DNA from 3 places in the Janthinobacterium sp. UMAB-60 genome. Region 3 is predicted to be linked to each of the others. Evidence: predicted binding sites of a transcription regulator. Region 3 holds the regulator's gene; each other region holds the start of a gene.
The links. The regulator FNR, encoded in region 3, switches genes on or off when oxygen is low (the NO sensors DNR and NnrR bind a similar motif). The targets are predictions, from matches to a motif close to TTGATNNNNATCAA.
Positions count from the first base shown of each region.

Region 1 (10,301 bases), on a different contig from region 3:
CTCACAGGCATGGGTTACAAGGTGGAATGGCACGAGTACATGATGCAGCACTCGCTGTGCCAGGAAGAGATCGACGCGATTGGCGCGTGGCTGAAAAAAGTATTGGCTTAAAGTAAAACAGGCGCGGTGTGCGCCGCGCCTGTTGTCAAACGGAACGCCGGGAACGATCAGTTCGCCGGCGTTTTTGCATTCCATATTTTCAACATGTCGGCCGATGCTTCCGAACGGATGCCGTTGTCCGTCAGCACCGATTCCGTCGCCGCCAGCATGTCCTTGCGGGGTACGACGACCATTTCCGCATCGCGCTGCTGGAAGCGGAACGTCAGCAATTCATCCGTCTGGTCGCGCAGCAAGGTCACCAGGTGCGCCAGGCTGCGCACGCGCACGCCATTGACGGAATCGACGACCGAGAAGAAACGGGTACTGTAACCATTCATCAGCTTGTGCGGGAAGAACGGCGCGGCGATCACCACCAGCTCTTCGCGTTCGCTATCGGGCGCATCGCCGCGCCGCGTGACCAGCGGGTTGCCGGCAAAACTCATGCCGCCCAACATTGCCGGGTTGCCATTTGGCGCGGCCATGAATTCCGTGCTGGCGCGCGAAAACACCATCGGGCCAAAGATGAAATAGGATGGGTAATTGCCCTGCAAGCCGCTGATGAGCATCGGGTGCGCCGCCGAGACGGGTACCTTGATTCTCACGGGCGCGCCCTGGCGCACCACCGTCAACGGCAATTCGCCGTCTTTCGCCAGCTGCTGCACCCGGTACTGGAAGCGCACGCGGCTGTTGGCATTCAGCTTGACCATGCCCTGATTGTCGATAGGAAATTCACCGATATGCGTGATGACATCCCACTCCTTGAGCGGATAGGCGGCATCCTTGCTGGCCGGCGTCATCACGACGGCGCCCTCGACGCCCTTGGCCAGCTTCAGGTAGGTGCGCAGCGCGGGATTTTCCAGCGTTTGCGTCACGTCGCGCATGGCCGGCTTGCCCTTGGGCGCGCCGCTTTCCTGGTCGCGCAGGAACAGCTCGATTTCCTCGTTGGGGATGATGTAGCCGATGTTTTGCGCATTGAGCATGCCGGCAAAGGCCAGGCCGATCATCTTGTCGCCCGCAATCACGGGGCCGCCGCTATTGCCCGGGTTGATGGCAGCATCGATCTGGATGCGCAGGCCGGACACGGGGAAGTTATAGCGCACGAATTCGATGCGCGACACGATGCCCTTGGTGATCGACAGCGAGGTGCCGCCCGTCGGATAGCCATACGCCAGCACGGCATCGCGCACGTCCGGCAAAACGTTGGCGCGCGGCACCGCTTTGTGGCTGGCGAAAAAACTGTCATCGTCGATTTTCAGCAAGGCCAGGTCCATGCCACGCGAAATGGCCAGCACGGTCGCCGGTATCTTGTCGCCCGCGCCATTGGCCTGGATCTGCACCTGACTGGCATAGCCGACCACGTGCGCATTGGTGAGGATGCGGCGGCCTTCGATGACGACGCCGGAGCCTGTCACCTCTTGCGGCGCGGCCTTGCTCCAGGGTTTATAGGGGTCCGGCCCGCGCAGGGTGGAAAACACCTTGACGACGGAATTTTCCAGCGCGGAAGCGCTGGCGCTAGCCGTAGCGGCGGTCTCCGCGGCCAGCGCCCGCAGCGTCATCAAGGGACAAAAAGAAAGGGCCAGCGCCAGGAAGGCGCGGCCCATCAGGGTGATGCACGGACGAGTTTTCATTGAGCTTGTTGGCAATGGAAGGGAAGCAAAATTATATATTGAATAATTGCAACTTCATTACACTTTGTCCATCTTTGCCCGAAGAACTCTTCTAATCGGGCAAAGGCGTGACGCCCAAGGCTGGCACCGCCGTCTGCGCGCCGTTCATCACCATGGCGAGGAAAGTGTAATAGCCATTGATGCCCATCAAGTCCACCACGCCGTGCTCGCCGAACAGCGCCAGCGCGCGCGCATACGTGGCATCGCTGACGCGCTTGTTCTGCTGCAACTCGATGCAAAAGTCGTGCACGGCTTGCTCGTCTTCCTTCAGGGAAAGCGGCGCGCGGCGCGCCGCGATGGCGTCCACGGCCGCCTGCGCGATGCCGTTCTGCACGGCCAGCGGCGCGTGGATGGCCCACTCGACTTGCTGGTCCCACTGGCGCGCCGTCACCAGGATCGCCAGCTCGGACAGGCGCGTGCCGATGGCGCTGCGGTAGCGCAAATACTCGCCCATGCGCTGCGCCGTTTCCATCAGCTCCGGGCTGCGGATCAGCGGCACGAAGGGGCCGTACAGCGCGCCGCGCGGACCATCGATGATGGCTTGCGCGGCGGCGCGCTGCTGCGGGTCGAGCCGGTCCAGCGGCAGCGCGGGCAAGCGGTCGATATCGCTACCGGCCATCAGGCAGTCCAGGCGACCACGTCCTGCTGCTGTTCACCGAGGCCGGGGATGCCCAGGCGCATGCTGTCGCCTTTTTTGAGGAAACGCTGCGGCTTGCGGCCCTGGCCCACGCCCGGCGGCGTGCCCGTGGCGATGACGTCGCCCGGTTCCAGGGTCATGAATTGCGACAGGTAGCTGACGATCTGCACCACCGTGAAGATCATGGTTTGCGTATTGCCGGTCTGCATGCGCTTGCCGTTCACTTCCAGGTACAAGTCCAGGTCTTGCTCGTCGATGACTTCATCGCGCGTCACCAGCCACGGGCCGATGGGGCCGAAGGTGTCGCAGCCCTTGCCCTTATCCCATTGACCGCCCCGCTCCAGCTGGAACGAACGCTCGGAGATATCGTTGACGACGCAATAGCCGGCCACGTATTTCAAGGCGTCCTCTTCGCTCACGTACTGTGCGCGCGTGCCGATGACGACGCCCAGTTCCACTTCCCAGTCCGTCTTTTTCGAGCCTTTCGGCAACACGACATTGTCGTCCGGACCGTTCAGGCAAGTGATCGCCTTCATGAAGACGATCGGTTCGGCGGGAATCGGCATGCCCGATTCGGCCGCGTGATCCGCGTAATTGAGGCCGATGCCGATGAATTTGCCGACCTTGGCCAGCGGCACGCCGAAGCGTGGATTGCCGCGCACCAGGGGCAAGGTCTTTTCGTCGAGCTTGGCCAGCTTGCGCAAGGCCTTGTCGGACAGTTGTGCGCCGTCAATATCGGCAATCACGCCGGACAGGTCGCGCAGTTTGCCTTCTTCATCGATCAGGCCCGGTTTTTCCTTGCCTGGACGTCCATAACGAACGAGTTTCATAGTCTTCCTTGGAGTTGATCATTGCCGCTGTGCAGGCCGCCATTTTACCGGATGGCCCGGCGCGCCTGTAGCGGTGAATGAAAAACATCACAAGTCCCGGCAGTTGCAAGGCCGCCAGCACGCCAAACGCCACCTGGTACGCTTGCGGCGGGTACTGCTGCAAGCTGTTCAGGGGCCAGCAGCCGAGGAGCAGGCCAAAGCCCGCCTGCACCAGGAAGGCGCCCGTAAAAATGAGCAGATTCAAACAGGTGGCCGCCCTGCCCGTCAGGCTGGCCGGCATGCTTTGCGCGACGATCACATACTCGAGGCCCGTCACCGTGCCCAGCAAGGTAAACAGCACGGACAGCATGGGCAGGCTGGGCACGACGTTACACGCCATCGCCACTTGCACGGCGACAAACAGGACGATACCGGCGGCCGCCACTTGCATGGGCGCAATGCCGCGCCGCCCGGCCCACTCCGTCAGCATGCCCATGCCGATGGCGCCGAAGATGACGGCCGCCATGCCCAGGTACAACAAATACGCGACATTGTCATCGGACAAGCCGCCCACGTCGGCCAGCCAGCGCCCCACCCATAAACCCTGCACGCCAAAGAACACCGTGTGCGGCAGCAGGATCAGCGCGATGGTGCGGCGAAAGCCGGGATCGCGGTACACGCTCCAGACGCTGACCTTGCTCACCGGGTGCGCGGTGGCGGGCCTGGGCATGGCCGGCGACAGCAGGCGGATCAGCAAGCCGATGGCCAGCGCGGCCAGCGCCAGGCCCAGGAACACGCCGCGCCAGTCCGTGTAGTGCAGGGCCAGCTTGACGGGCATGGTGGCGCTGGCCGCACCCAGGCCGCCCACGGCGATCAAATAGCCATGCACGGAAGGCAGGCGCGCTGGCGCGATGGCGCACGAGAGCGCTTTCACGGCGGCCATGAAACAGCCGCCCAGGCCTGCCCCCATCAGGGCGCGTGCCCACATCAGCTCGGCAAAGCTGTGACCACGGCTGAACAGCCATACCCCCAGGGCCGCCAGCACCAGCAGCCACAGTTGCACCGTGCGGGGGCCGTAACGGTCGAGCGCCATGCCGATCGGCAATTGCACCAGCGCAAAGGCGAGAAAAAAGGCGCTGGTCAGCAGGCCCAGCTGCGCTGGCGTCAGGGCAATGGCACCCAGCAATTGCGCCGTCAGCACGGCATTCACGCCGCGCAGCAGGCACGACAGGTAATGCCCGAGCGCGAACGGCAGGAACACCAGGCAAAACACGGCTACGCCGGAACGGGAAGAGGCGCCGGCGCCGTGCATGCTCAGGCGGCCTGTGCCAGGCGGATGATTTTATGCGGCAACTGCGGCACAGGTTCATCCGTCTCGAAGAAGAATTTATCGTGGCCGAACGCGGGCTTTAAATCGTCCATCCACGTCGCTTCCGCATCGAACTTCGCATAAAACGGCCGGCGCACCCAATCCGGATTGCGCGCCTGCAAAAATTGCAGGGCAAACAGTTTTTCACCATTGATGCTGACGATGCCATCGATGACGATCTTGCCGGGAAACGCGCTCATGGAGGGCCCGCGCACCGTGCGCGACAGGCCGGACACCATCTGGTAGGCGGCCTGGAAAATCTCGTGCGCCTTCGCCAACGGTAACTCGAAATAGCCGCGCGGCCCCGTGTCCCGTTCGACAAACATGTAATACGGAATCGCTCCCAGGCGCGTGCCCGTCTGCCACAGCTCGGCCCAGCTAGCCGGGTCTTCATTGATATGGCGGATCAGCGGCCCCTGCATGCGCAAGGTGGCGCCCGTGGAGACGATGCGTTTCACCGCTTGCTGCGCGATGTCCTGGCGCAACTCGACGGCGTGGCTGTAATGGCCCATCACGGCCAGGTTCTTGCCCGCCTTGACGATGCGCTCGAACAGGCGCAGCAAATCATCCGCATCGCGGTCGGAAACAAAACGCTGCGGCCAATACGCCACCGCCTTGGTGCCGATGCGAATGTTCTGGATGTGTTCCAGGCCCGGCGCCAGCAGCGGCTCCAGGTAGGCAGCCAGTTGCCGCGTGTTCATGATCATCGGGTCGCCACCCGTGATCAGCACATCCGTCACTTCCGGATGCAGTTTCAGGTAGGCGGCCAGCTCATGCGACTCGCGCGCATCGAACTTCATGTCGTCCATGCCGACGAACTGGGGCCAGCGGAAGCAGAAGGTGCAATATGCGTGGCACGTCTGGCCTGCGCTGGGGAAAAACAGCACCGTCTGCGCATACTTATGCTGCAAGCCGCGCACGGGCGCATCGTTGACCCTCGGCACGTTATGCGTCATCTGCCCGGCCGGATGGGGATTCATGCCCAAGCGCAAGCCATGCACATAGGCATCGATGGCCGCCTTGTCTCGCTGCACCAGCACCAGGTCGCGCAAGTGCGCGTACTGCTCGGGCGGCAGCATGTCGCGGTGGGGAAAGACGAGGCGATAGATGGGGTCGTCAGGGATGTTGTTCCAGTCGATCAACTGGTCAAGCACATAGGCATTGGTGCGAAACGGCAAGACGTGCGACACCACCTGCACGGCCTCGCGTTGCTCTTCCGGCAGCCATTCCCACTGCCGCGCCTGATGAATGGTTTGCCGCGTATACGGCTTGAACTTGGGTGAAAACGGCTCGGTAATGAGTGCGGACACGATCGGCTCCTTGCCAGTAAATAGCGATAACTTTCATGAAATTGACCGTATATCGGCCAATTTCAGCCTCTTTCCCCCACAGGCCATGCCAGCTCGGCATGCTGTGAAAGTCATCATAGTTCTTGCCGCCTGGAACCAAATTGCTACACATCAACAAGCATTCCGATACGTTGTTCGCTGCCTACAAGCAACACCTTAGTTTGTTCCATCGCAATTTGATGGGTCCGTCGACGACGTAAATTACGGCTTGGCAATACATCCCTCGATATCACAAGGAGCTGTCATGAAACGCTTATTCACGGGTAGCCTGCTGTGCCTGGCATTTGCCGGCGGCAGCGTCAATGCCGCCGTCGAACCAACGGAAAAAGACGCCATCGCCATGGCCGAACGGGGCGCCGCCTTCATGAAGGCGCATGGCAAGGAAGAAATGATGAAGAAAATCACGGCGAAAGACCCCGACTTCGTGCAGGGCTCGCTGTATGTGGACATGCGTGACATCAAGACGGGCATCGTGCTGGCCCACCCCATCAATCCATCCATCGTGGGCAAGGATTTGACGGATGTGCCTGATGCGAATGGCAAGAAATATCGCCGTGAAATCATTGAGCTGGCACAAAAGCAGGGCAAGGGCTGGGTCGACTACCAGTACAAAAACCCCACCAGCGGCAAGATCGAGCCGAAGACCACGTACATCCTGCGCGTCAACGACGTAGTGCTGGAAGCGGGGATCTACAAAAAATAAGGCAACGGCGGCGTACACGAACGCTGTGCGCCGCCAGTGCCTGGAACAGCCATAGCCAGGAGTCAAGCATGCTCAATCAATTACGCATCGGACCAAAATTATTGCTGGCGCCCGCCCTGGTCTTGCTGCTGCTGATACTCAGCTCGAGCGGCGCCTGGTATGGCATGGTGCGGCAAAATGCCTCGCTGGAAAACATGGTGCTGGTGCGCATCGCGCATCTGAAAGCGGCCGCCGACGTCGTCGGCGAGGCCAAACATGTGCATGGCAATATGTACCAATTGCTGTCGTGGACGAATGGCAGTTTCGCCAAGGCCCGCATCGACGCGCTGGAACAACAGATCAAGGCGCGTCACGCGGCCATCGGTACCCAGCTGGCCACACTGCGGTCCTCCGCCACGGGTGCCGAACGCACCTTGGTCGATGCCGCCATCACGGCCCTGGCCGGCTATCGCAAGGCCGTGCTGGAAACCATGGAAATGGCACAGATGGACCAGTCGATCGCCACCAATTCCATGCTCAAGGCGGAAACGCAATTCGGCCAGTTCAATACACAGCTGGCGCAGCTGTCGGCCCTGGAAACGACGCTCAGCAGCCAGGCCCATGCGACGGCCAGCGCCGAGTTTCGCAGCCTGGGCTGGAGCCTGCTGCTGACCGTCATGCTCTCCATCCTGGCCTCCATCGTGGTGACCATGCTGGTGCGGCGCGCCATGCTGGTGGAAATCCGCGGCATAGCCGACGCCGTGCAAGACTTGGCGGCGGGCAAGCTGATCGCCGGTGCGCCCAAGCAAGGCAATGACGAGATCGCCGCCACCTCGCGCGTGCTGGACCAGACCATCGCCCACCTGAACCAGACCTTGCGCACCATCATGGACGCCGTGCAATCGATCGACACGGCGTCGCGCGAAATTGCCACCGGCAATCTGGATCTGTCGGCGCGCACCGAAATGCAAGCCAGTTCGCTGGAAGAAACGTCGAGCGCCATGGAAGCGCTGACGCAAGCCGTCAATGACAACGCCGACAACGCCCAGCTGGCCTGCGAGCTGGCGGGGCAAGCCTCTACCTTGGCCGTGCAAGGGGGAAGGTCGATGCAGCAGGCGGTGACGACGATGGCGACGATACGCGCCAATTCGCGCCAGATCGTGGATATTATCGGCGTGATCGACGGCATTTCGTTTCAGACCAATATCCTCGCGCTGAACGCCGCGGTGGAGGCGGCGCGCGCGGGCGAGCAAGGCCGCGGCTTTGCCGTGGTGGCATCCGAAGTGCGCACCCTGGCGCAACGCTCGGCGCAGGCGGCCAGGGAAATCAAGACCCTGATCGCCACCTCGGTCACCACCATCGATGGCGGCAGCGTGGCCGTGCAGCAAGCGGGTGACAGCATGGGCGCCATCGTGGCCTCGGTGCAGCAAGTCAATGAAATCATCCAGCGCGTCAAAGAGGCCAGCGCCGAGCAGGCGTCGGGCATCACGGAAGTCAACCAGGCCGTCACGCAAATGGATGACGTCACCCAGCAAAATGCGGCCCTGGTGGAACAGGCAGCGGCAGCGGCGGCCAGTTTGCAGGACCAGGCCGTCAAGTTGTCGGCGGCCGTGGCCGTGTTCACCCTGGACGAGCGCCCCGCTACGCCGGCCGGCCACAGCGGAGACGAGGTATTCCAGCATCCGGCCAGCCCCGTCAAGGGAGAAGGCAAGGACAGGCGCGCGCTGCACAGCCCGCTGCGCGGCATGCCCGGCCTGCGCGGCGCCAAGGATGCGTCCCAGCGCCGGCGCGGCTAGCTGACAGGCGCGCGCATCGGCTTGCTCAGGTAGGGCGAACCGGCCAGCACGAAGCGCCACGGCGTCTCCATCGCCCTGGAAATGCCGATGCGCGGGCCCGCCTGCACAGCAAACTCTTCCTCGCGGGCCAGCAGGGTGAACGGTGGCGCATCGAGCGCCAGCCGGTTCTGCAGGTGGCTCACGCCCAGCGCCTGGCACACCTTGCCCGGGCCCGAGCACAGCAGCCGCGGTTCCTCGACGCCGCGCCGCTCGCGCATGGCATCGATGCCCGCCAGCGGCTCGATGGCGCGGATCAGCACGCCCGCCCCATGGCCCGCTTCGCGGCACACAAAGTTCAAACACCAGTGGATGCCGTAGGAACGGTAGACATAGGCGTGCGCGGGCGGGCCGAACATGGCGGCGTTGCGCGGCGTCAAGCCGGCATACGTGTGCGAAGCGGGGTCCAGCCGGTCATACGCTTCCGTTTCCACGATGCGCCCGCCCACGCCGTCGACCAGCACGGTCACGCCGATCAGCTGGCGCGCCACGCTGCTGGAATCGTCCGCAAAATCGATACCGGCCAGGAGTTTTTTCATGCAGCAATTGTACTGCCGCACTTCCCGCCGCACGCCTTGCCCCATCTTAAAAACAAGTAAAACTTGATTTTTCGGTCATGGAAACCGGGGTGGACAGCGTCGTAAAATGTGGAAAATAGCGTATGGACCAGGTCAAAACGGGGATTTTTTCCAGAATATATTGTCGAGATGAACTATTGCCACGCATAAACAGCGATAATCGTTGGGCACTGCGTCAGACGCTCATGAAGCGGGCAGCGGCAGCGCGACAGAATAAGCACCGGGCACAAAAATGATGATGAAAGCGTGATGATGAGAGCTGCAGCGCAAAAGCAGGTAGTGCAGGAAGATCCGGTTGACGCCTTGATGCGTTCCATCCGTATTCCGCCGCGTCCCAGCCTGCTGGTCGACCTGCAGCGCGAACTGGCGGAACAGGACCCGTCGCCGCGCCGCATCGCGCGCATCATCGCCGACGATGTCGGCATGTCCGGCGCCCTGCTGAAATTGGCGAATTCACCGTTCTACGGCGCCGCGCGCAAGGCAAAATCCGTCGAGCAAGGCATCAACTTTCTCGGCATCAACCAGTGCAGCGCCATGATGACGGGCTTGCTGGCGCGCCAGGCGCTGGAAGCGGAAGGCGTGGAACTGACCAACTTCTGGGACGTGTCGGCCAAGCGCGCGCGTGCCCTGGTATTTACCTCGCGCAAGCTGCGCATCGCCCCGCCCGACATCGCCCACACCTTCGGCCTGTTCTGCGATATCGGCGTGCCCCTGCTGATGAACCGCTTCCCCGACTACGTCAAGACGTACGCGGCGGCGGCCAACGATGCACACAATTGTTTTACGTCACTGGAAGACGCGCGCCACCAGACCAACCACGCGGCCATCGGCTGCTTGCTGGCGCGCAACTGGGGCCTGTCCTCCGATGTCTCCTGGGCCATTTTGCACCACCACGACTACACGGTGCTGGCCGACCCGTCCACGGACGACGCCATCCGCTCGCTCGTCGCCCTGTCGCTGCTGGCCGAAAAGGGCATTCAGCGCTACCATGGCAACAGTACCTCGCTGGAGTGGGACAAGGGCGGCGAACTTGCCTGCCAGCATCTCGGCCTGTCGCAGGAAGAAGCCGCCGACCTGCTCGACGAGCTGCACGAGATGTTCGATACCGACCATTGAGGTATCAGGCGGCCGCGTCCGCCTGTATGATCCGCCCCGGCGCCTGGCAGAGCCCTGGCGCCCGTTTCCGTTTGCCTGACCGTATTTCTTAACCTGTTGATCGCCATGCCCAAAAATAAGCGCCCTGTCCCCCGTAAATCCGCCAACACGCCTGAAGACAAGG
Region 1 covers NZ_LT607482.1:373,226-383,526, reverse strand. Annotated here, with positions in the region: gene K0F86_RS01760 (alpha/beta hydrolase) at 1-111, shown strand, start outside; gene K0F86_RS01755 (S1C family serine protease) at 168-1,727, opposite strand; gene K0F86_RS01750 (carboxymuconolactone decarboxylase family protein) at 1,819-2,385, opposite strand; gene K0F86_RS01745 (fumarylacetoacetate hydrolase family protein) at 2,385-3,233, opposite strand; gene K0F86_RS01740 (MFS transporter) at 3,178-4,524, opposite strand; gene K0F86_RS01735 (KamA family radical SAM protein) at 4,527-5,891, opposite strand; gene K0F86_RS01730 (cache domain-containing protein) at 6,175-6,633, shown strand; gene K0F86_RS01725 (methyl-accepting chemotaxis protein) at 6,702-8,408, shown strand; gene K0F86_RS01720 (DNA-3-methyladenine glycosylase) at 8,405-8,983, opposite strand; gene K0F86_RS01715 (HDOD domain-containing protein) at 9,272-10,138, shown strand; gene K0F86_RS01710 (hypothetical protein) at 10,244-10,301, shown strand, end outside.
Region 1: a site for FNR is predicted at 6,032-6,045, ahead of K0F86_RS01735 (KamA family radical SAM protein). Genes of this name have one in related genera too.

Region 2 (10,301 bases), on a different contig from region 3:
CAATACCACCAAGCCGAAGAACAGCCAGCCATAGATCAGGTGGTCGACGCCCACGGCCAGGCGCATGCCGCTCAGGTGACCCAGCATCACGATCAGGTAGGCGCGCACGCCATTGGCCAGGATGGGCACCAGCAGCGCGGCGGCCATGACGGCCAGGCGCCGCCCCGTGCTGTGGCAGTGCACATGCGCGTACAGGGCGCCCAGGGCCAGCGCGGCGATCAGGTAGCGCAAGCCGCTGCACGCTTCCACCACCGACCAGTTACCGGTCGGTAGCGAAAAATTGTTGCCATCGCGAAACACAGGTACGCCCGTCCATTGCAGCGCCGTCACCGTGAAGGCCGCCGTGAAGTCGATCAGGGGATCGAGGAAGACTTCGCCAAACGGCACGGCCAGGAACAGATACGCGAGGGGAAAGGCCAGCAGGCGCACGGCCGGCCAGCCGAGGATGGCCAGCACGCAGGCGGGCAGCATGGCCGTGGCCGCATATTGTTCCACCACGGACACGTTGGCGGCGTCGGCCAGCAGCCAGGCCAGGCCCAGCGCGCCCAGCAGCAGCAAGCCATGCCACGACGGCTGGGGCGCCAGCGCGGCCAGGCGGGCGCGCTGGCGCCAGGCCAGCCAGCAGCTGATGGGCACGATCAGGAAGCCGTGTGCGAAGGTCTGCGAGCGCGACCACAGTTCCAGCATCGACCAGAAGGTAGCGTGGTACAGCAGCACGACGGCGGCCAGGGCCAGCAGCAGGATCGCCAGCGCTTGCTGCTGGGCCTGCGGATGCGGCAGGACGGCCACGTCCGGCAAGCGGGCGACCTGGTCGAGCTGCAAGCTCATGTGGATGGCTCCCGCACGGGCAGCGTCGGCATGGCGGCAGTGCTGGCTCCGGCGCCGGCCTCGGCCTCGGCCTCGGCAGGCAGACCCAGCATGGCGCCCAGGCTGCGCAGGTTGCGTTCCCAGTCGTATTCCTGCAAGACCAGCTGGCGCGCCGCCGCGCCGATGGCCGCGCCGCTGCCTTCGGACCCGTCGCCCCGGGCGTTGCGCAGCACGCGCGCCGCATGGTGGATGAATTCGGCGTCGTCGCGCGCCAGCAGCAGTTCCAGGCCCGGCTGGGCGGCGATGCCTTCCAGTGCCTGCGGCGTGGCCAGCACGATCTTGCCCATCGCCATCGCTTCGAGCACCTTGTTTTGCACGCCGCGGGCGATGCGCAGGGGCGCCACGGCCAGCGACGCGCCGGCCAGGTAGGGCCGGATGTCGGGCACCTTGCCCGTCACCACCACGCCGGCCACCCTGCCCAGCGCCGTCACGGCGGGCACGGGCGCGCTGCCGACGATATAGAACTGCAGCTGGGGAAACTGGCGCCGCAGCGCGGGCCAGACGTGGCGCACGAACCATTGCACGGCGTCGATGTTCGGCCAGTAATCCATGGCGCCCGTAAATACCAGCGCCTGCACGCCGGGCGGATAGATTGCGCTCTGGGCCGGCATTGGCGTGAAATATGCCGTGTCGACGCCGTTATTGACATACCCCGTCTTGCGCCGCGCCATTGGCGCGCACTGGCGGAACAGGGCCGCTTCGGCGGGCGAGACGAAGCTGGCGGCCGTGAACTGCTGGGCGATATGGCGCTCGTACTGCAGCAGCAGCTGCGCTTCGCGCCGGTACAGCAGCGACAGGGGCCAGGGCTTGCTGTCGCCGTACTGGCGCCATTTGTCGGAATCGACGTCGACGAAATCGATCACGCGGTGCAGGGCGCGGCCCGCGCTGACGTCGATGTATTGCGCCATGGGCCCGGAAAAGGCCAGCGCGTGGCGCACCTTGCCGCTAGACAGCAAGCCATCGACCCATTGCAGCAGCCATGCATCGCGGTAGTACTGCACGCTCATGGCTTGCCGCGACAGCAGCGCCTGCAGGGCGCGCCAGCGGGCCGTGCCGCGCCGCAATTCAATGAAGCGCGTGCTGGCACACAGGGCGGCCACGGTTTTCGCGTGCTGCCAGTCGTCGTCATCGTCGATGAAACAGCCCAGGTGCACGCGGAAATGCCGGCTCAGGTACTGCAGCATGTGCCACGAGCGTATCTTGTCGCCCTTGTTGGGCGGATACGGCAAGCGGTGGGTGAGGAATAATAGTTCGCGCATGGCGTGTCCCCTTGCTTAGCCCAGTTGCCGCACGATGTGCGGCCCCAGCAGGTTGGCCAGCGGCAGCGGCAGACGGCGCCAGGCGCGGATGAACAGCGCGTATTTGGGATTCAGTGGATTGACTTCCGGCAAGGCCTTGGCGCGCACGAGCTGGTAGGCATACGGCAGCGGCTGCGGCGTAAAACCCCAGTTCTTCTTGAAGTCGTATGCCCCGGTCCCCAGCTTGCTGCGGCCGAAATCGAACAGGCGGTAGCCGCGCGCGCTGGCGCGGCGCATCGCTTCCCAGTACATGAAGTCGTTGGCGCCCGTGCTGCGCGCCAGCGGCGTGCCGCCGCCGTAATACGGCAGCACTTCATCGCGGAAATAGAACAGCAGCACGCTGGCCTGCGCCTGCTGGCCGTGGTACACGGTGAGGATCTCGCAGGCGTCAGCAAACACCGCGCGCAGCAGGGCAAAATGGCGGCGCGCGAAGACGGGCGTGCCGAGCCGGTGCACGCTGGCCGCATAGATCGGGTAGAAGCGCTGCAAGTCATAGTCGATGGCGCTGTGCAGGCCGCCGGCCATGGCCTTGCGCACGACGGCGCGCTGCTTGCGGGGAATCGCCAGCAAGTTCTGTTCGGCATCGGGATGCAGGGGACGGCGGAAGGTCGCGTACAGGGGTTTGTGCAGCCAGCCGCCCTGGGCATTGTCCTCTACCTCGCGCCAGCGGTATTCCAGGTGCCCCACGCCGAGGCGCCGCGCCAGCGCCAGCGCCGCTTCGTCGAGGGCCAGTCGCACGGCCGGGCTGCCGCCGGCGATGCCGCCGTACACGCAAAACGGCAGCGAGACGAGGGACGAGCCGAACAAGCGGCTGCGCACATGCGCCAGCGGCAACACGGCGGCGATGCGCCCGTCCTGTTCCGCGTACAGGAAATGGCTGTCATGGTGAAAACCTTGCTGCATGATGGTGTGCCAGCCGGCGCGGTGAAAGAAGGTGGCTTCGGGACAGGTCTCGACAAAGGCATCCCAGCGCGCATGTTCGTGCGCCTGCAGGAATCGCACGGCAATGGCGGCGCTGGACGGCGCCGGATCGGAAGGAAGGCTGGCCTCGTGCATCATGTGCTTTCCAAAAAAATACGGTCCATGCGGTCCCAAACGAAGTCGCCCGTCAGGCGCGCCAGCCGCGCTTCCATGCGCCCCAGGTTCAGGTAGTGGCGAAAGCGCGTCTTCGCGCTCAGGCCCGGCGGGCGCGGCTGGCCGGGATCGAGTTCCCAAGGATGAAAATAGAATATGCCAGCTTGCCCGTCGCGCGAATTGATGCGTCGCAAAAGCCAGCGCGACAGTGCATACGGCATCAATCTGAAGTAACCGCCGCCGCCGGCCGGCAGGTTGCGCCCGCGCAAGCGCACTGTGCTGACAGGCAATTCCAGCATGCCGTGCGGCCCCCGTGGGCGCCAGGCGAAGCGCGGTGCATCGGGCATGCCGTAATGGTCGTGGCGGATCGGATAGATGCTGGAACTGTAGCGGTAGCCCGCTTCCTGCAGCACGTCGAAGGCCCACAGGTTGGACGCGCCGATGGAAAAGCTGGGCGCCCGATAGCCGTGCACGGGCAGCCCCGTCAATTGCTCGAGGATGCTCTTGCTGCGGCGCACGTCGTCGGCGAACTGGGCGGCCGACTGCTCGCTGGCGCGCAGGTGCGCATAGCCGTGGCTGGCCACTTCGTGCCCCGCGTCGGCCACGCGGCGCAGCATGGCCGGATAGCGCTCGGCAATCCAGCCCAATGTAAAAAAAGTGGCGTGGATGCGCCGGCTTTCCAGCAGCAGTAAGATACGTTCGATATTCGCCTCGACCCGGCATTCCAGGCGGGGCCAGTCGGCGCGCGCGATGTGCGGCGCGAAGGCGGACACCTGGAAATAGTCTTCCACGTCGATGGTCAGCGCGTTGCGTAGTATGGCTGGCGGCGTCATGGCGTGCCCGGGCGCGCCGCCAGCCAGGGGGCGATGACGGCGGCGATGCGCTCGGCTGCGTGGCCATCCCACAGGGGCGGAATGCGGCCCCGCTTGCCGCCCGTCTCGAGGATGCCCCGCGCCAGCGCCAGAATGGTGGCCGGCTGCGTGCCGGCCAGGGTATTCGTGCCGGCGCGGACGGTGACGGGGCGCTCCGTATTGTCGCGCAGGGTCAGGCAAGGCACGCCCAGGGCCGTGCTTTCTTCCTGGATGCCGCCGGAATCGGTCAGCACCAGGCGCGCGCCCTGCATCAGGCCCAGCATTTCCAGGTAGCCCAGCGGCGGCAGGCAGACGATGGCCTGCCGCGCCAGCAATGGTTCCAGGCCCGCCAGGCGCAAGCCGGCCAGGGTGCGCGGGTGGATGGGAAACAGCAGCGGCAGCTGGCGTGACAGTTGTCCCAGCGCCTGCAGCAGCGCTGCGAGCTGCGCCGGATCATCGACGTTCGACGGCCGGTGCAAGGTCAACAGGCCATACGCGGGCGGGCAGGCGTGGCCGTGGGCGCGCAGGGTGGTTTCGGGCTTGACTGCGCGCGGCAGTTGCCGCCGCAGGCTGTCGATCATGACGTTGCCCGTGAAATGGATGCGTTCCGGGGCGATGCCTTCGCGCAGCAGGTTGTCGCGCGCGCTTTCTTCGCTGGTCAGCAGCAGATCAGACAATTGATCCGTCAGCACGCGGTTGATTTCCTCGGGCATGCGCCGGTCGCCGCTGCGCAGGCCCGCCTCGACGTGGATCACGGGGATGTCGCGCTTGGCCGCCACCAGTGCGCACGCCAGGGTGGAATTGACGTCGCCCACCACCAGCACGCCATCGGGCGCCAGCGGCGGATGCGCGTCGAGCACGGCGTCGAAGCGGCGCATGATCTCGGCCGTCTGCTGCGCATGGTTGCCGGAACCGACGTCGAGCGATATGTCGGGTGCGCGCAGGTCCAGATCCGTAAACAGCTGGCTATTCATGGCCGCATCGTAGTGTTGGCCGGTATGCAATAAGGTTACGCGCACGGCGGGCGCCTGGCGCGCCAGGGCGGCCAGGATGGGCGCCATCTTCATCAGGTTGGGGCGCGCGGCCACCACGCACAGCAGGTGCGCGGGCGCGGCGGACGGTAGCGAACGATCGGACATGCTGCGGCCTCCTTAGAATTGCATGGTGAGCGTGGCGCTGACGCCGTTTTCGCGGTAATCGCCGCCGTAGTTGCTGGCGTGCCGCGTATGCCGCACGTCGATGCTGGCCGTCATGTTCGGCTGCAGGATGCGGCTGTAGCCGGCCGTCACGGTGATGTTGTTGTCGCGCCGGGGCACGCTCAGCGAGCGCACGCCGGCGTAGCCGGCATTGACATTCACGCTGGTGCGCGCACTGGCTTGCCAGTTCCAGCCGACGTTGGCGCCGACCTGGCGCGTGCGGTCTTCGCTGCCGAACTCCATGCCGGGCAGCAAGGCGCTGTCGATGCCGCTGGCCGTTTGCGCCGTGCGGTCGACGGCCGTGACGCCGACGACCATCGTGCTTTTGGCCGTGGCGCGCGCCATCGTCAGCTTCAGCTGCTTTTCCAGGAAATAACGGTGGCTGAAGTAATTGATGGCGCCCCGTTCCGGCCCCAGGCTGTTGGCGTAGCGCAGGAAGGCATTGATGCGCAAGCGCCTGTCGCGCGCGTTGGGAAAGATGCCGCGCCATAATTGATCGAGCAGCTGGCCCGCATCGAGGTCGCCCAGGCGCGCAAACTGCGTGGGCATGGTGGTGATGTCTTCGCTGTAGCTCAGTTGCCAGTTGGTATGGCGCTGCAGGAAGTTGGCATCGAGGCTGTAGGTGTGGCCAAAAAAGCGCTTGCCCGTGCTGAAGGCCACGCTGGTGCGCGGCGACGGCGTCCACACGCCGCCCAGCGACCAGAAACGGCCTTCCGGCGCCTTGCCGTTGCTCGAGATATAGCCTTCCTTTTCCATGCCGCCGCTGGCCGTGGCCGCCCATTTTCTGCTGAACGGATAGCGCAGGCCCACGCTGCTGCGCTGCATGCGCACGGGCGCCAGCTTGCTGTCCTGCGTGCGGCGCACATCGTGGCTGGCGTTCCAGGACCAGCCCTGGCCGCGCGGTTCGCCGCTGAGCAGCAATTCCATTTCATCGCTGTGCACGGACAGCAGATCGCCGCCGCTGGCTACCGTATTGCGCGTGTAGCGCAGCTCGGCCGTGGCCAGGCCGCGGAAGCGGTGGCGCAGGTAGGGGCTGATGCTGGTGGTGCGCACCGTGCTGGTATTGTCCGTGTCGGGCAGATCATCGATCAATTGCGGGCCGAACGGCGAGATGTTGCGCCGGCTCACGCTGGCGTTGGCATCGATGAAGAACCAGTCCTGCACCACCTCGGCGTCGGCTGCGGCGTGCAAGTCGTGGTTGTCGCTATTGCCGCGCTGCCCCGAGAGGTATTTGTGCCAGCTGTAATCGAGGTTCACGCGCAGGCGCGGGCCCGTGCCGATGAGGGCGATGGCGGGCGCGATTTCCGTGATGAAGTCCGATTGCGCCTGGCCGGGCGGCGTGCGCGTGGCATTGTCCGTATAGCTTTCGCGCAGGCGCAGCGAGGGCTTGACCAGCCAGTCGACAGCAAAGGCCGGCAGGGGCAGCAGCAGGGACAGCAAGGGCAGCAGCGGCAGCGGAACCCGGCGGCTAGTCGTAATAGCCATAGCCGTAGTAGTCGTTGCCGGGGAACGATTTGGTCTTGTTGTAGATCAGATGTATGTGTTCGCACGCTTCGATCTGGCGCAGCGCTTCCTTGACGGCGTGCTGGGTCGTCGTTTCCGCCTCGACCACCATCACCACTTGGCCCATCTGTCCCACCAGCGCGTGCGCTTCGCTGGTAATCAGCAAGGGCGGCGAATCGAAGACGACGACGCGGTCGCCATAGCGGCTGGCGATCTCGGCCAGCAGGCGGCTCATGGCCCGGCTGGCCAGCAATTCCGTCGCGTGCTTGTTGCTGCGCCCGGCGGGCAGGATGCTCAGGTTGGCCACGTTGGTTTTCAGGATCACGTCCCCCATGGCCAGTTGCGGGTCGAGCAGCACGTCCATCAGCCCCGGCTCCGGCGACAGCCCCAGCACTTTCAGCACGGACGGGCGCGCCACGTCGGCATCGACCAGCAGCACCGTGATATCCATTTCCATGGCGATGCTCATGGCCAGGTTGACGGCGCAATACGTCTTGCCTTCGCCGGGCATGGCGCTGGTGACGACGATCAGGTTGCCGTGGCGGATGGCCTCGTCGCCGCTGGCGCGCGCCTGGCGCAGCAGCGGGCGCTTGATGATGCGGAAATCTTCGGCCACCGAACTGCGTCCGCCTTCCTGCGTGAGCATGCCTTGCTCCGCCAGCCAGGCCAGGTTCAGCGGGCGGTACTGGGGGTTGCCGGCCGCCGCCGCGCCATCCGCAACATCTGGACCATAGGGCACGCCGGCCTCGGCCACGCCCAGGATCGTGGGTTCCTGCTTGCCGCTGTCCTTGCTGCTCATCGTCGCTCCCTTGGTGGCTCTAGAATTTCAGCAGCGCGGCCGTCATGACCCCGCCGTACAGCACGAACAGGCTGCCCAGGCAACCGGCAAACGCATAGCGGGCGCGGCGGCGGCGCACCTGCTGCAGCGGCGTCCAGTTCATCGATACCGTGCCCAGCACATTCAAGCCCGTGGCATCGCGCAGTTCGGCGGGGCTGAGGAAGGTGGGGCGCACCTGGCTGATCAGGAGAGCCGTGGCGATGCCGGCCACCAGGGCCGCGCCCAGCGCCGCGGAAAACAGCAGCGGACGGTTCGGGCCGACGGGCGCATATTGCACCGTGGGCGGGTCGATGATCTTGAAGGCCATCATCTCGGTGGTGGAACTGAGTTCGCCCGACAGCTTGGCCGCTTCGCGCCGGCCGATCAGCTTTTCATAGTTTTCCTTGTTGATGACGTAGTCGCGGTTCAGTTGCGCCAGCTGCGATTCCACCTCGGGCACGGCATTGCTTTGCGCCAGCAGGCGCTCATTGCGCGCGCTGTACTCCTGCACGCGGGCACGGATGGCGGCCACCTTGGCATCCGCATCCGTCAGCGCCACCTTCAGCTGCTGCAGCATGGGGCTGTAGTTCTTGCCCGGGTCGCCGGACGCCGTTTTCAGCTTGCTTTCCTCGATCTTGCGCTCTTCCAGCTGGGCGATGAGGCGCTTCGAGGCGATGATGTCGGGATGCAATTCCGTAAATTGCATGCGCAGGCTGTCCAGATTCTTGTTGAGCGTCGCGATGCGCTCGTCGAGTTCGGGATTCGTGATCAATGCCGCGTTCGGCTCCAGATCGAGCACGGGTTCGTCGCCCTCGATCTGGCTCTGGATGGCCTTGCGCGCCTGTTCCGCCTCGACCAGTTCCAGCTTGGCATTGTTCAGGCTATCGGACGACATCAGCAGTTGGCTGCCATAGTCGATGCCCTGGCGCGGCAGCAGCAGGTTGTTGCGGATCTTGAATTCCTTCACCAGGTTTTCCGCCGCGCTCAGCTTGTCCTCGTAATTCTTGATCTGCTCGTCGATGAATTGCACGGCCTTCTGCGAATCGCCCTTTTTTCCCTGGAAACTGCCTTCGACAAAGATGGTCAGCAGGCTTTGCACCACGTCGCGCACCAGCTTCGGGTCGCGCCCGCTGTAGCTGATGGTGTAGATATCGTAGGCGTTGGTGCCGGTGATCTTGATGCGGCTCATCAGCTCATCGAGCCGGGCTTCGTGTTCGCGCACGGTCTTCGAATCGAGGTCGAGGTCGACCATGCGCATGACGCGCTCCACGTTCGGGCGGCTGAGCAGGGTGCGGCTCATGATGGCCACCTGTTGTTCCGTGTTCGGCACGCTGGTCATGCCGGCCAACAGCGGCTTGAGGATGGTTTGCGTATCGACAAACACGCGCGCCGACGTCTGGAAGTCGTCGGGTAGCGTAATGACCTTGATGAAGCCGACTATCGCCACCAGCCACGCCACCAGCAGCGCATGCCAGCGGTACTTCCAGATGCCTTTCAGGCTGGAAAGCAGTTGCTGTATCAATTGCTCCATGTCGCTTCCTTCAGGTGACGGTGTTGCACGGTCGATGGCTGGGCGGCGCGGACAACGGCGTCTTGCAAGAAATGCTTGCCTGTTGAGTAAGCAAAGTATAGGGCGGCTGTGGAGCAAAATTTCCCAAGATGATTGCTTCTTGATACGCCTCAAGGTTCACTTGCCGGGTTTTAATAATCATAGGAAGTTCGCGGCCCAGGCTGGTTCTGCGGGGCCGGCCATGGATGCGCCATCGACTCGAAGAGGCTCCGCATGAATCCGTTTCGCCGTGCATTTGTATGCCACACGCTGCTCCTGGCCTGTACCAGCAGCTTGCTGGGCGGCTGCCGCACCCGCTATCCGCTGGCGCCCGCCGACGACAGCGCCCCCATGCACGACTACCTGATCGGCCCGGGCGACTCCGTCAACATCATCGTCTGGCGCAATCCGGAAGTGTCGCTGACGGTGGCCGTGCGGCCCGATGGCAAGATCACCACGCCGCTGGTGGAGGATTTGACCGCCAGCGGCAAGACCTCGACCCAGCTGGCGCGCGATATCGAGCAAGCCCTGGGCAAGTTTATCCAGCAACCGGTGGTGACGGTCATCGTCACCAATTTCTCGGGCCCGTATGGCGAGCAGATCCGGGTCATCGGCGAGGCGGCCAAGCCGCAGGCGCTGCCGTACCGCCTGGGCATGTCGCTGATGGACGTGCTCATCGCCGTGGGCGGCATCACTGACTTTGCCGCCGGCAACAAGGCCAGCATCATCCGCATGCGCGACGGCAACCAGCAGCAGCTGGGCGTGCGCCTGGACGACCTGCTCAAGAGTGGCGATATTTCCGCGAACGTCATGATGCGGCCGGGCGACGTGCTGCTGATACCGGAGAGCTTTTTTTAGCAGCGGGCTCGGCAATATCAAAACAGCACTTATATTTGTCAATTTGTACTTGCGGGCAAATTTCAGCATGCAATTTTGCTACTGAATAGCATATTTCTTCTGTTTTTTTTGCCTGACGCGGGAACTTCTCTGCTTTTTATCTTGTCACAAGGCATTGGCTTCAGTCCGTCTTGACGGCTGCCGATGAACGTGAGGACAAGATGAGCTTTGAAGATGAACCTATTATTTCCTTCGACACGCCAGGTACTTTCAGTGACCTGGTGGTGGGCGAGGGCCAGATCGACCCGG
Region 2 covers NZ_LT607486.1:283,505-293,805, forward strand. Annotated here, with positions in the region: gene xrtA (exosortase A) at 1-828, opposite strand, end outside; gene K0F86_RS11260 (TIGR03087 family PEP-CTERM/XrtA system glycosyltransferase) at 825-2,126, opposite strand; gene K0F86_RS11265 (FemAB family XrtA/PEP-CTERM system-associated protein) at 2,142-3,221, opposite strand; gene K0F86_RS11270 (XrtA system polysaccharide deacetylase) at 3,221-4,072, opposite strand; gene wecB (non-hydrolyzing UDP-N-acetylglucosamine 2-epimerase) at 4,069-5,229, opposite strand; gene K0F86_RS11280 (TIGR03016 family PEP-CTERM system-associated outer membrane protein) at 5,242-6,771, opposite strand; gene K0F86_RS11285 (XrtA-associated tyrosine autokinase) at 6,755-7,588, opposite strand; gene K0F86_RS11290 (XrtA system polysaccharide chain length determinant) at 7,608-9,137, opposite strand; gene K0F86_RS11295 (XrtA/PEP-CTERM system exopolysaccharide export protein) at 9,390-10,013, shown strand.
Region 2: a site for FNR is predicted at 9,277-9,290, ahead of K0F86_RS11290 (XrtA system polysaccharide chain length determinant). Genes of this name have one in related genera too.

Region 3 (10,301 bases):
GCTTCCCCAACCTGACCGACAAGGACTGGCTGTATGGCGGTGATCCCGACATCATCAAGACCACCATCATGCACGGCCGCAATGGGCAGATGCCACCGATGGGCGCCGCACTGGGTTCCGAAAAGGATGTCGAGAACGTGGCCCATTATGTGCTGAGCCTGTCCGGTTCCACCTCGGATCCCGTCAAATCCGTGCTGGGCAAGGCCAAGTTCGGCGCCTGCATGGCCTGTCACGGCGCCGATGCGAAGGGCAACCAGATGCTCGGTTCGCCTAACCTGACGGACAAGATCTGGCTGTACGGCGGCAGTGCCGATACCATCATGGAAACCATCCGCAAGGGACGCAACAACACCATGCCGGCCTTCAGCGATTTCCTCGGCGAGTCCAAAGTCCACGTGCTGTCGGCGTATGTCTGGAGCCTGTCGAATCCCCAGACGCCCGTGAAATGATGTAATGGAACCTCAAGTCATCAAGATGTATGCGGCCCGCGAGCAGATCTACCCTCGCGAGGCCAAAGGACGCTACGCTACCTGGCGATGGGTATGCGTATGGCTTACCCAGCTGGCGTTCTACGGCTTGCCGTGGTTGACCTGGAATGGCAGGCAAGCCCTGCTGTTCGATTTGACCACGCGCAAGTTCTACATTTTCGGCGTCGTGCTGTGGCCCCAGGATTTCATCTATCTGGCGGCCCTGCTGATCATCTGTGCGTATTTGTTGTTCCTCGTCACGGCCATTGCCGGGCGGGTGTGGTGCGGGTTCTCTTGCCCGCAAACGGTATACACGGAAATCTTCCTGTGGGTCGAACGCCGCATCGAGGGCACGCGCAGCGCGCGCATGGCCCTCGACAAGCAGGGACCCTCCGTGCGCAAGGCCGTCAAGAAGACGGCCAAGCACCTGGTATGGGGCGCCATCGCCCTGTGGACGGGCTTTACCTTTGTCGGCTACTTCACGCCGATCAAGGAACTGGCGCAGGCGGTGACCACCCTCAATTTCGGTCCCTGGGAATGGTTCTGGGTCTTGTTCTACAGCCTGGCAACCTACGGCAACGCGGGCTGGCTGCGCGAGCAGGTGTGCAAATACATGTGCCCCTACGCGCGCTTCCAGAGCGCCATGTTCGACCAGGACACCCTGATCATCACTTACGATGCCAAGCGCGGCGAACCGCGTGGCGCCATCAGCAAGAAGGCCGGCAACAACGACAAGCTCGGCGATTGCATCGACTGCACGCTGTGCGTGCAGGTGTGTCCGACCGGCATCGATATCCGCAACGGCCTGCAGTATGAATGCATCGGCTGCGCCGCCTGCGTCGATGCCTGCAATACCGTGATGGACAAGGTCGAGCGGCCACGGGGACTGGTACGCTACAGTACCGACCATGCGATGGAAAACAACTTCAATTCGAAGCAGATACGCCAGCGCGCCATGCGCCCGCGCGTCTTGATCTACACTTCCATCCTGGCCCTGATCATCATCGCCGTGTGTACCTCGCTGGCCCTGCGCACGCCCCTGAAAATGGACGTGATCCGCGACCGCGGTTCGATGGGACGCGAAGTGGAAGACGGCATGATCGAAAACGTCTACCGCCTGCAGATCATGAACACGTCCGAGCAAACCCAGCATTTCAAAATCAGCGCTTCCGGCTTGCCGGGCCTGACCTTGCTGACGCGCGAAGAGGTGACCTTGCAGCCGACGGAAACGCTGGGCTGGCCGATCCGCCTGCGCGTGCCGCACGGCGTGGGAGAAAAGGGGTCGAACAAGATTGCGATCGAATTGCACTCGCTGGACGACCCGTCGCTGCATGTGCGTGAAAGCGCGGTCTTCATCGTGCCGCGGTGATGTTGATTCGGGGTCGGACCCTCTGGGTCCGACCCCGGTATTTCGCCGTAGGGGTATCATCAATCATGCGTTAGGGTCACTTGATTTTCAACCCGGAAGCAAAAGCTGGGGTCAGACCCACAGGGTCCGCCCCCAAGGAGAACAAAATGTCCGACAGTCTGAAACTGCAACCTCCCGTTGCACCGTGGTACAAGCATCGCTGGCCCTGGCTGCTGATGATCGGTCCCGGCCTGTCCGTGGTCGTCGGCAGCTGCATGGCGTATATCGCGTTTACGCAGCCCGATGCGCTGGTGGTGGGTGATTATTACAAGCAGGGCAAGGCGATCAACCAGGACTTGCGGCGCGACACGATCGCCAGCGACCTGGCCATGGATACCAGCCTGTCCTATGATGTGGCGTCAGCGCGCCTCAGTGGTTCCGTGCACAGCTTCGGCAAGGCTTATCAGGGTCCGTTGCAGCTGCATCTGGCGCATGCGACACTGCCGGAAAAGGATATCAAGCTGCTGGTGCAGCCCGATGCGGCCGGCAATTTTTCCGTAGCGCTGCCGATGCTCGAACGCAGCCGCTGGCAAGTACTGGTGGAAAACGACAAACGCGAGTGGCGCCTGTCCGGCATCTGGACCTGGCCGCTGCAGCGCAGCATCGCGCTGCACGCCGATGAAGAGCTGTAAGCCTTATTTGCAGACGTCGGTACCGGCCGTAATGGCCTTCAGTTTGGCCGGCTGCAAGATCTCGATCTCGCGGTTGGAGACGCGCAGCCAGCCTTCCTTCTTGAATTTCGACAATAAACGGCTGACGCTCTCGATGGTCAGCCCCAGGTAATTGCCGATTTCCTCGCGCGACATGCGCAGCTGAAATTTGCTGGCCGAATAGCCGCGCGCTTCATAGCGCGAAGCCAGGTTGACGATAAAGGCGGCAAAACGCTGGGTCGCCTGCATATTGCCCAGCAACAGCATGACGCTTTGCTCGCGCGTGATTTCCTGGCTCATCATGCGATGGAAATGGCGCAGCAGGGTCGGCATATTGCCCAGCAATTGTTCCAGGCTGGAAAAAGGAATTTCACACACTTCGCTGTCTTCCAGCGCCACCGCATTACAGTGGTGGCGGTCGGCGCTGATGGCATCCATGCCCAGCAGTTCGCCAGCCATCTGAAAACCCGTCACCTGCTCTTCGCCGCCCGGATTGATCTGGTACGTCTTGAAGTGCCCCAGGCGGATCGCGTACAGGTTCTGGAACGAGTCGCCGATGCGGAACAGCGAGGCACCGCGCACGATCTTGCGGCGGCGGCCGATGATCTGGTCCAGCCGGTCCATGTCGCCCACATCGAGGCCCATTGGCAGGCACAATTGATGCATGCTGCAGGTCGAGCATCGCGCACGCAACGCTTCCACGGTCACTGTGGGCATGGTGGGAGTGAGTAGCGCTTCAGTCATGTCGGTACCTTTTAGAAAATGCAACAACAAGTTTACTGCATACAGGGTTGCCGTGTGCCAATTTCACCGCAGTTCCGCTGAATAAACGACGTTCTGACTTTGATTATATGGCAACATCGTCAAAAGCCCATGCGGGGAGGGCAATTTGCGCGGTGGCGCTTGCCAAGCTGGGGCATTGATAGGAAAATTCCTGACAGCATTATCTGCCGCCTGTGCCGCCCGGTACTGAAAAGGAAATCATGAAGCCACTCGGCATCAAAGCAAAAGTCGCGCTGGCCACCAGCCTGACCTCGATCGCCATGATCGCGCTGGTCACCATGATCCAGCTGCAGCACATGCGCGCCGACTTCACCCGAGTACTGCTGAGCCAGCAATCTGCCCTGATCACCCGCACCGCTGCCGAACTCGACGACAAGCTGGGCATGCTGCTGCAGATCGTCACGCTGACGGCCAGGCAGCAGCCGCCGGAACTGATCGGCCAGCCCGCCCAATTGCGCGAATACTATTCGCGCCGCGCGATGCTGGTGCTGTTCGACGACGTGCTGGTGCTCGATGCGCACGGCGCCGTCGTGGCCGACATGCCGCTGGTCACGGGCCGCATCGGCATCAACGTGGCCGAGCGCGAGTATTTCCAGACCGTCTTGCGCACGCGCCAGCCCATGATCACCGAGCCGATGCTGGGCAAATCGAGCGGCATGCCCATCGTGCAGATGGTCGCGCCCGTGCTCACGGCCGATGGCCAGGTGGCCGGCGTGGTGATCGGCGTGCTGCGCCTGTACAAGGACAACCTGCTGGGACGCCTGCGTTCGGAAAAGATCGGCAAGAGCGGCTATTACTTCATCCTCACGCGCGGCGCCGTGCCGCGTTACGTGCTGCACCCCGATACCGACCGCTTGCTGCAGCCACGCCAGCCGAACGCCAACCTGACGACGACCCAGCTGCTGAAGAACGATGGCGAAGGCACCATGGTCAGCACCAACAGCCGCGGCATCACGGCCGTCAACAGCTTCAAGCGCCTGAAATCGGTGAACTGGCTGCTGGCCGCCTCGCTGCCCCTCGACGACGCCTTCGAACCGTTCGATGGCGTGCTGTACCGGCTGGTACTGTGGAGCACCCTCGCCTCGCTGCTGGCCGCAGCCGTTCTGGGCTGGGTCACCGTGCGCCTGCTGTCGCCGCTGGTACGCCTGCGCGATACCCTGCGGGCGCTGCACACCAGCGGCAGCCGCTTCACCCCCGTGCCGGTGCAGCAGCGCGACGAAATCGGCGAACTGACGGAAGCGTTCAACGGCCTGATGAGCGAACGCGACCGCCTGCAGCAGGAACTCGAATCGCGCGCGGCGGAACTGGAACAGGAGCGCGACCGGGCCGAGGCGGCCAACCGGGCGAAGAGCGATTTCGTGGCCAACATGAGCCATGAAATCCGCACGCCCCTCAATGCCGTGCTGGGCATGGTGTATTTGCTGGGCAATACCAGGCTCGATACGGAACAGCGCAAGTATCTGACCATGGTGCGCGTGGCGGGCCAGTCGCTGCTGGGCATCCTCAACGACGTGCTCGACTATTCGAAGATCGAGGCGCGCCGCATGGAATTGTCGCCCGTCGAATTCGACCTCGACGAGGTCATGAACACGCTGGCCACGACGATGACCATGAATGCGGGTGAAAAGGAGCTGGAACTGGCCATCGCCGTCGAGCCCGACGTGCCGCGCCGCCTGGTGGGCGACGCCCAGCGCCTGCAGCAGATCCTCGTCAACCTGGCCGGCAACGCCATCAAGTTCACCGAGAGCGGCGAAGTGGTGGTGGCCGTCAGCCTGACCGAGAAAGAGAACGGCCGCGCCTGGTTGCGCTTCGAAGTACGCGACACGGGCATCGGCATGACGGACCTGCAGCAACAGCAGCTGTTTGCCGCCTTTTCACAGGGCGACCAGAGCATCACGCGGCGCTTCGGCGGCACGGGCCTGGGCCTGGCCATCAGCAAGCAGTTGATCCACATGATGGGTGGCGATATCGCCGTGGCCAGCAGCGAAGGCAAGGGCAGCCGCTTCTGGTTCAGCGTGCCGTTCGAGATGCTGGCGCAGCCGGCCGAAACGCGGCGCACGCCGGCCCTGGGCCAGCTGCGCCTGCTGGTGGCCGACGATAACCGCACCACGCGCGAACTGATCGTCAAACTGATCGAGGCCTGGGGCTGGCTGGCCGACGAAGTGGACTCCGGCTTTGCCGCCATCGAACTGTACCGCGAACGCCTGGCGCAGCAGCAGCCGTACGACGTGGTGCTGGCCGACTGGCACATGCCCGTCATGGACGGCCTGGCCACGGCCAAGGCCATCCGCCAGGCGGCCAGCGGCCAGCGCCAGCCCATCGTGGTGATGGTCAACGCCTTCGCCCGCAACCACCTGGAGGAAATCTCCAGCGCCGCCGAGGCCGATGTCGTGCTGATGAAGCCGATCACGGGTTCGAGCCTGTTCGATGCCCTGCACCAGGCGCTGATCGCCAAGAACGACGGCGGCGAACAGCGCATCCTGCACCAGCCGCTGGGCACAGAGCTGGCCGGCGTGCATTTCCTGCTGGTGGAAGACAATCATTTGAACCAGGCCGTGGCGCGCGGCATCCTCGAACACATGGGCGCCACCCTCGATGTGGTGGGCGACGGCTTGCAAGCCGTGGAACGGCTGCGCACGGAAGCGCTGCGCTACGACATCGTGCTGATGGACATGCAGATGCCCGTCATGGACGGCTTCAGCGCCACCCACATCATCCGCACGGAACTGCGCTTGAACTTGCCCGTGATCGCCATGACGGCCGGCGTGCTGGCGTCCGAACGCGAGCGCTGCATGACGGCCGGCATCAGCGATTTCATCGCCAAGCCCGTGGTGGTGGAAGAGATGATGGAAGTCATCCTGCGCCACCTGCCGAAGCGCCCGCCCGTGCAGACGGCCGGGCCGGTGCCCCTTGCCGATGAGGAAGTATTTTCCATGGCGCCGCTGATGCGCGTGATGGGCCGCGATGCCAAGGGGCGCGGCGTGCTGCGGCGCATGGTGGAAGACGCGCTGAACAAGGGCATGACGCCCGTGCGCGACGCCGAAACGGCGTTGCAATCGGGCCGCCACAGCGACGTGGCGCGCATCCTGCACGGCGTGCGCGGCTCCGTCGGCACCCTGGGCACGAAACGCCTGATCCGCGCCGCGTTCGCCACCGAGGAAGCCATCGACGCGGGCCGCCTGGACGAGGTGCCAAGCCTGCTGGCGCACACGGCGCAGGAACTGGAACTGGCGCTGGCGGCGGCGGCCGATTGGTTGTCCAGGCTGAAGGATTAAAAGAGTAGGTCGGATTAGCGCGCAAGCGCGTAATCCGACATGATTCGCCAACAATATTGTCGGATTACGCGGCGTGCCGCCGCTAATCCGACCTACCCAATTTACGCGGGCACGCCCAGAATCACGCTGGACGCTTTAAATATCGCCGTCACGCTGCTGCCGATGGCAATGCCCAGGTCGGTGCTGCTCTGGTTCGTGATGATGGCGGCAATCGTGCCGCCGCGCGGCAAGTCCAGCACCACTTCCGTGTTGACGGCACCCGTCTGCACGCGCGTCACCAGCCCGGACAGCTGGTTGCGCGCGGAAAAGCGCGCCCCTGCGCTGTCCGCCACGAGGATGATGGACGACGCCTTGATCAGCGCAAACGCTTCCGCGCCCGGCACCAGGCCCAGGCTGGCGCTGCTGCCCTGCGTGACGATGGCAACGATGTGCTGTCCACCCGGCAATTCCAAGGTCACTTCATCGTTGACGGCACCTTGTTTCAGTTCAACAACTTTGCCCAGGAATTGATTGCGTGCCGTGGTTTTCATGGCCATTCTCCGTATGAGTAAAAGATCGTCGGCGATGCCTTCCGCCTGGCTGCCCAACTGGCGCAGGTAGCGGGCATGCTCGCGCTCGATGATACGGAAATTATCGACCAGCTGGCGCCCACGCTGCGTCAGCCGCGTGCCGCCGCCGCCCTTGCCGCCCGTCAGGCGCTCGACCAGCGGCTCGCCAGCCAGGTTGTTCATCGCGTCGATGGCGTCCCAGGCCGCCTTGTAGCTCATCTTGACGAGCTTGGCCGCCTGCGTGATGGAGCCGCACTCGGCGATGGCGCCCAGCAATTCCACCCGCCCGGCGCCGCCCAGATTTTCTCCGCCCACCGTCATCCATACCGAGCCTTGCAGGCCGATTTCCGCTGCCGCTGATTTATCCAATGCGTTCACCCAATGCCATGTGTTCTTCCCTGTTATCGATCTGCCCATCGCGCAAGTACAGCACATGCTCGCCGAGGATGCGCGCATCTTCCGGATCGTGTGTGATCAGGATCATGGGCACGTCCAGGCGCTGCTGCCACTGGCTCAGCTCCAGGCGCATTTTGACACGCAGGGCCGGATCGAGGGCGGCAAACGGTTCGTCGAGCAGCAGCGCGTTTGGCTCGGCCACAAGCGCCCTCGCCAGCGCCACCCTTTGGCGCTGGCCACCGGACAACTCGTCGGGAAACTGGTGCGCCAGTTCCTGCAAGTGGAATGCGTCGAGCCAATGCTCGACCTTCTGCAATTTTTCGCGCACGCGCGGGTTGAACCAGCCGCGGCTCAGGCCGAAGCCCACGTTCTGGCGTACCGTCAGGTGCGGGAACAGCGCGTAATCCTGGAACAGGTAAGCGACGTTGCGCTGCTGCGGCGGCAGGTTGATGCCGGCGGCCGAATCGAACAGGGTACGGCCGTTCAGGCGGATATGCCCCGCGTCCGGTGTAAACAGTCCGGCAATGGCTTTCAGGGTCATGCTCTTGCCGGCGCCGGAGGGGCCATACACGGCGATGCGCTGGCTGTTCGAGGTGCATTGCACGTGCATGTCGAAACGGCGTTTACCGGAGCGCAAGGTGGCGCGAATGTCGAGGTCGAGTTGCATGGGCGTCATCATCAGCGTCATTTGTGCGCGATGCGCCCGGGGGCCAGGCGGCCGGCCGACAGCAGCACCACGATGCACACAAGGGAGATGATCACGACCAGCGTATTGGCCACGTCGTCCTGGCCCGCCTGCACGGCTTCATACACGGCCACCGACAGGGTTTGCGTCTTGCCGGGGATGCTGCCGGCCACCATCAGGGTGGCGCCGAATTCACCGAGCGCGCGCACGAATCCCAGCAGCACGCCGGCGAGAATGCCGCGCCAGGCCAACGGCAAGGTGACGCGGAAGAAAATCGCCATTTCCGGGAGGCCCAGCACGCGGGCCGCCTGCTCCAGCTGGCCATCGACCGCCTCGAAGGCGGCGCGCGCGGGCTTGAAGACGAGGGGAAAAGCGACCACCGTGGAAGCGATGACGGCGCCCTGCCACGTGAAGATCAGGTTGATGCCGAAGTTGTCCTGCAGCCAGATGCCCAGGGTCCCGCGCCGGCCCAGCAGCACCAGCAGGTAATAGCCGAGCACGGTGGGCGGCATCACCATCGGCAGGGTCAACAGGGCGTCGAGCAGCTCGCGCCCCGGAAAACGCGTGCGCGCCAGCAGATAGCCCGTACCGATGCCGAGCAGCAAATTGAGCGCCGTGGCCCAGGCCGCAACTTTGAGCGACAGGGCCAGCGCGGTCCAGGCGATATCCATGCAGACGCTTACCTCAAAATCAGGGCTTCTTGAAGCCGTACTTGGCCAGGATGGCTTGCGCCGGCGCCGTCTGCAGGTAGCTGACGAAGCGCTTCGCTTCGGCCGCATTGCCGCTGCCCTTGATGGTGGCGATCGGGTACAGCACGGGCGCGTCCAATGGCACGTCCAGCACCACGTTCACCTTGTCTTTCATGATGGCCGCGTCGGTGGCGTAGACAAAACCCGCATCGACTTCACCGCGCGCCACGTAGTCGAGCGACTGGCGCACGTTCTGCGTGCCGATGGCCTTCGCTTGCACGGCGTCCCACAGCTTCGCCTTCTTCAGCGCGCCTTCGGAGTAACGGCCGACGGGCACGCTGGCCGGATTGGCGATGGCCACGCGCGTCACGCCCTTGTGCGTCAGATCCGCCAGGCTCTTGATGCCCAGCTTGCTATCGTGCGGCACGATCAGCACCAGGCTGTTGCTGACGAAATCCTGGCGGTCGGCCGGCAGCACCAGGCCCTGCTTTTGCGCCGCATCCATGGTTTCCTGGTCGGCCGAAGCAAACACGTCCACGGGCGCGCCCTTGACGATCTGTTGCAGCAGCACGCCCGAAGCGGCGAAGTTCAGGGACACCTTGCTGCCCGGATATTGCGCCTCATAGCTTTGCGCCGCATCCTTGAACGCATTCGTCAGGCTGGCCGCGGCCGACACCACCACTTCGCCGGCAAAGGCGGAGGTGGCGGCGGTAGCGAGCAGGGCGGCGCTGAGGAGTTGGGCGAGGGAGGTGAGGCGCATGATCGTATCCTTGTAAAGTGAACGGTGAACAAGGACCGTAATATACACTTATATATAGCGTTCTGCCACGGCACACGTCAAGACGGCTGAACTTGCTTCAAGCACGCCCCGTGCAGCCTCAGGCAGCCACTTTCTCACTGACAAGATCATCCTTGCGCCGCGCATAGCGCTGCGCAATCACGGCGCAAATCATCAGCTGAATCTGGTGGAACAGCATCAGCGGCAGAATCACCATGCCCAGCGAGTGCGTGGCAAACAAGACCTTGGCCATGGGCACGCCACTGGCCAGGCTTTTCTTCGAACCGCAAAAGACGATGGCGATCTCGTCTTCCTTGCTAAAGCCCAGGCGGCGGCTGATGAATGTCATCAGGCCCAGCACCAGCGCCAGCAGCAAAATGCTGAACAGGCCCAGGGCCACCAGCGTTTCCACCGAGATCGTGTGCCACAGGCCTTCGCTGACGGCTTCGCTGAAGGCCGTGTAGACCACCAGCAAAATGGAACCCTGGTCGACGAATTTCAGCATGGCCTTGTGGCGGTCGACCCAGCGGCCGATCCAGCGGCGCAGGAATTGGCCAGCCAGGAAGGGCAGCAGCAATTGCATGACAATCGATAAAACAGCGTCGACCGACGACTTGCTTTC
Region 3 covers NZ_LT607485.1:352,181-362,481, reverse strand. Annotated here, with positions in the region: gene ccoP (cytochrome-c oxidase, cbb3-type subunit III) at 1-449, shown strand, start outside; gene ccoG (cytochrome c oxidase accessory protein CcoG) at 454-1,836, shown strand; gene K0F86_RS09600 (FixH family protein) at 1,983-2,507, shown strand; gene fnr (fumarate/nitrate reduction transcriptional regulator Fnr) at 2,511-3,269, opposite strand; gene K0F86_RS09590 (response regulator) at 3,509-6,583, shown strand; gene K0F86_RS09585 (TOBE domain-containing protein) at 6,685-7,452, opposite strand; gene K0F86_RS09580 (sulfate/molybdate ABC transporter ATP-binding protein) at 7,493-8,194, opposite strand; gene modB (molybdate ABC transporter permease subunit) at 8,212-8,883, opposite strand; gene modA (molybdate ABC transporter substrate-binding protein) at 8,903-9,661, opposite strand; gene K0F86_RS09565 (bile acid:sodium symporter family protein) at 9,780-10,301, opposite strand, start outside.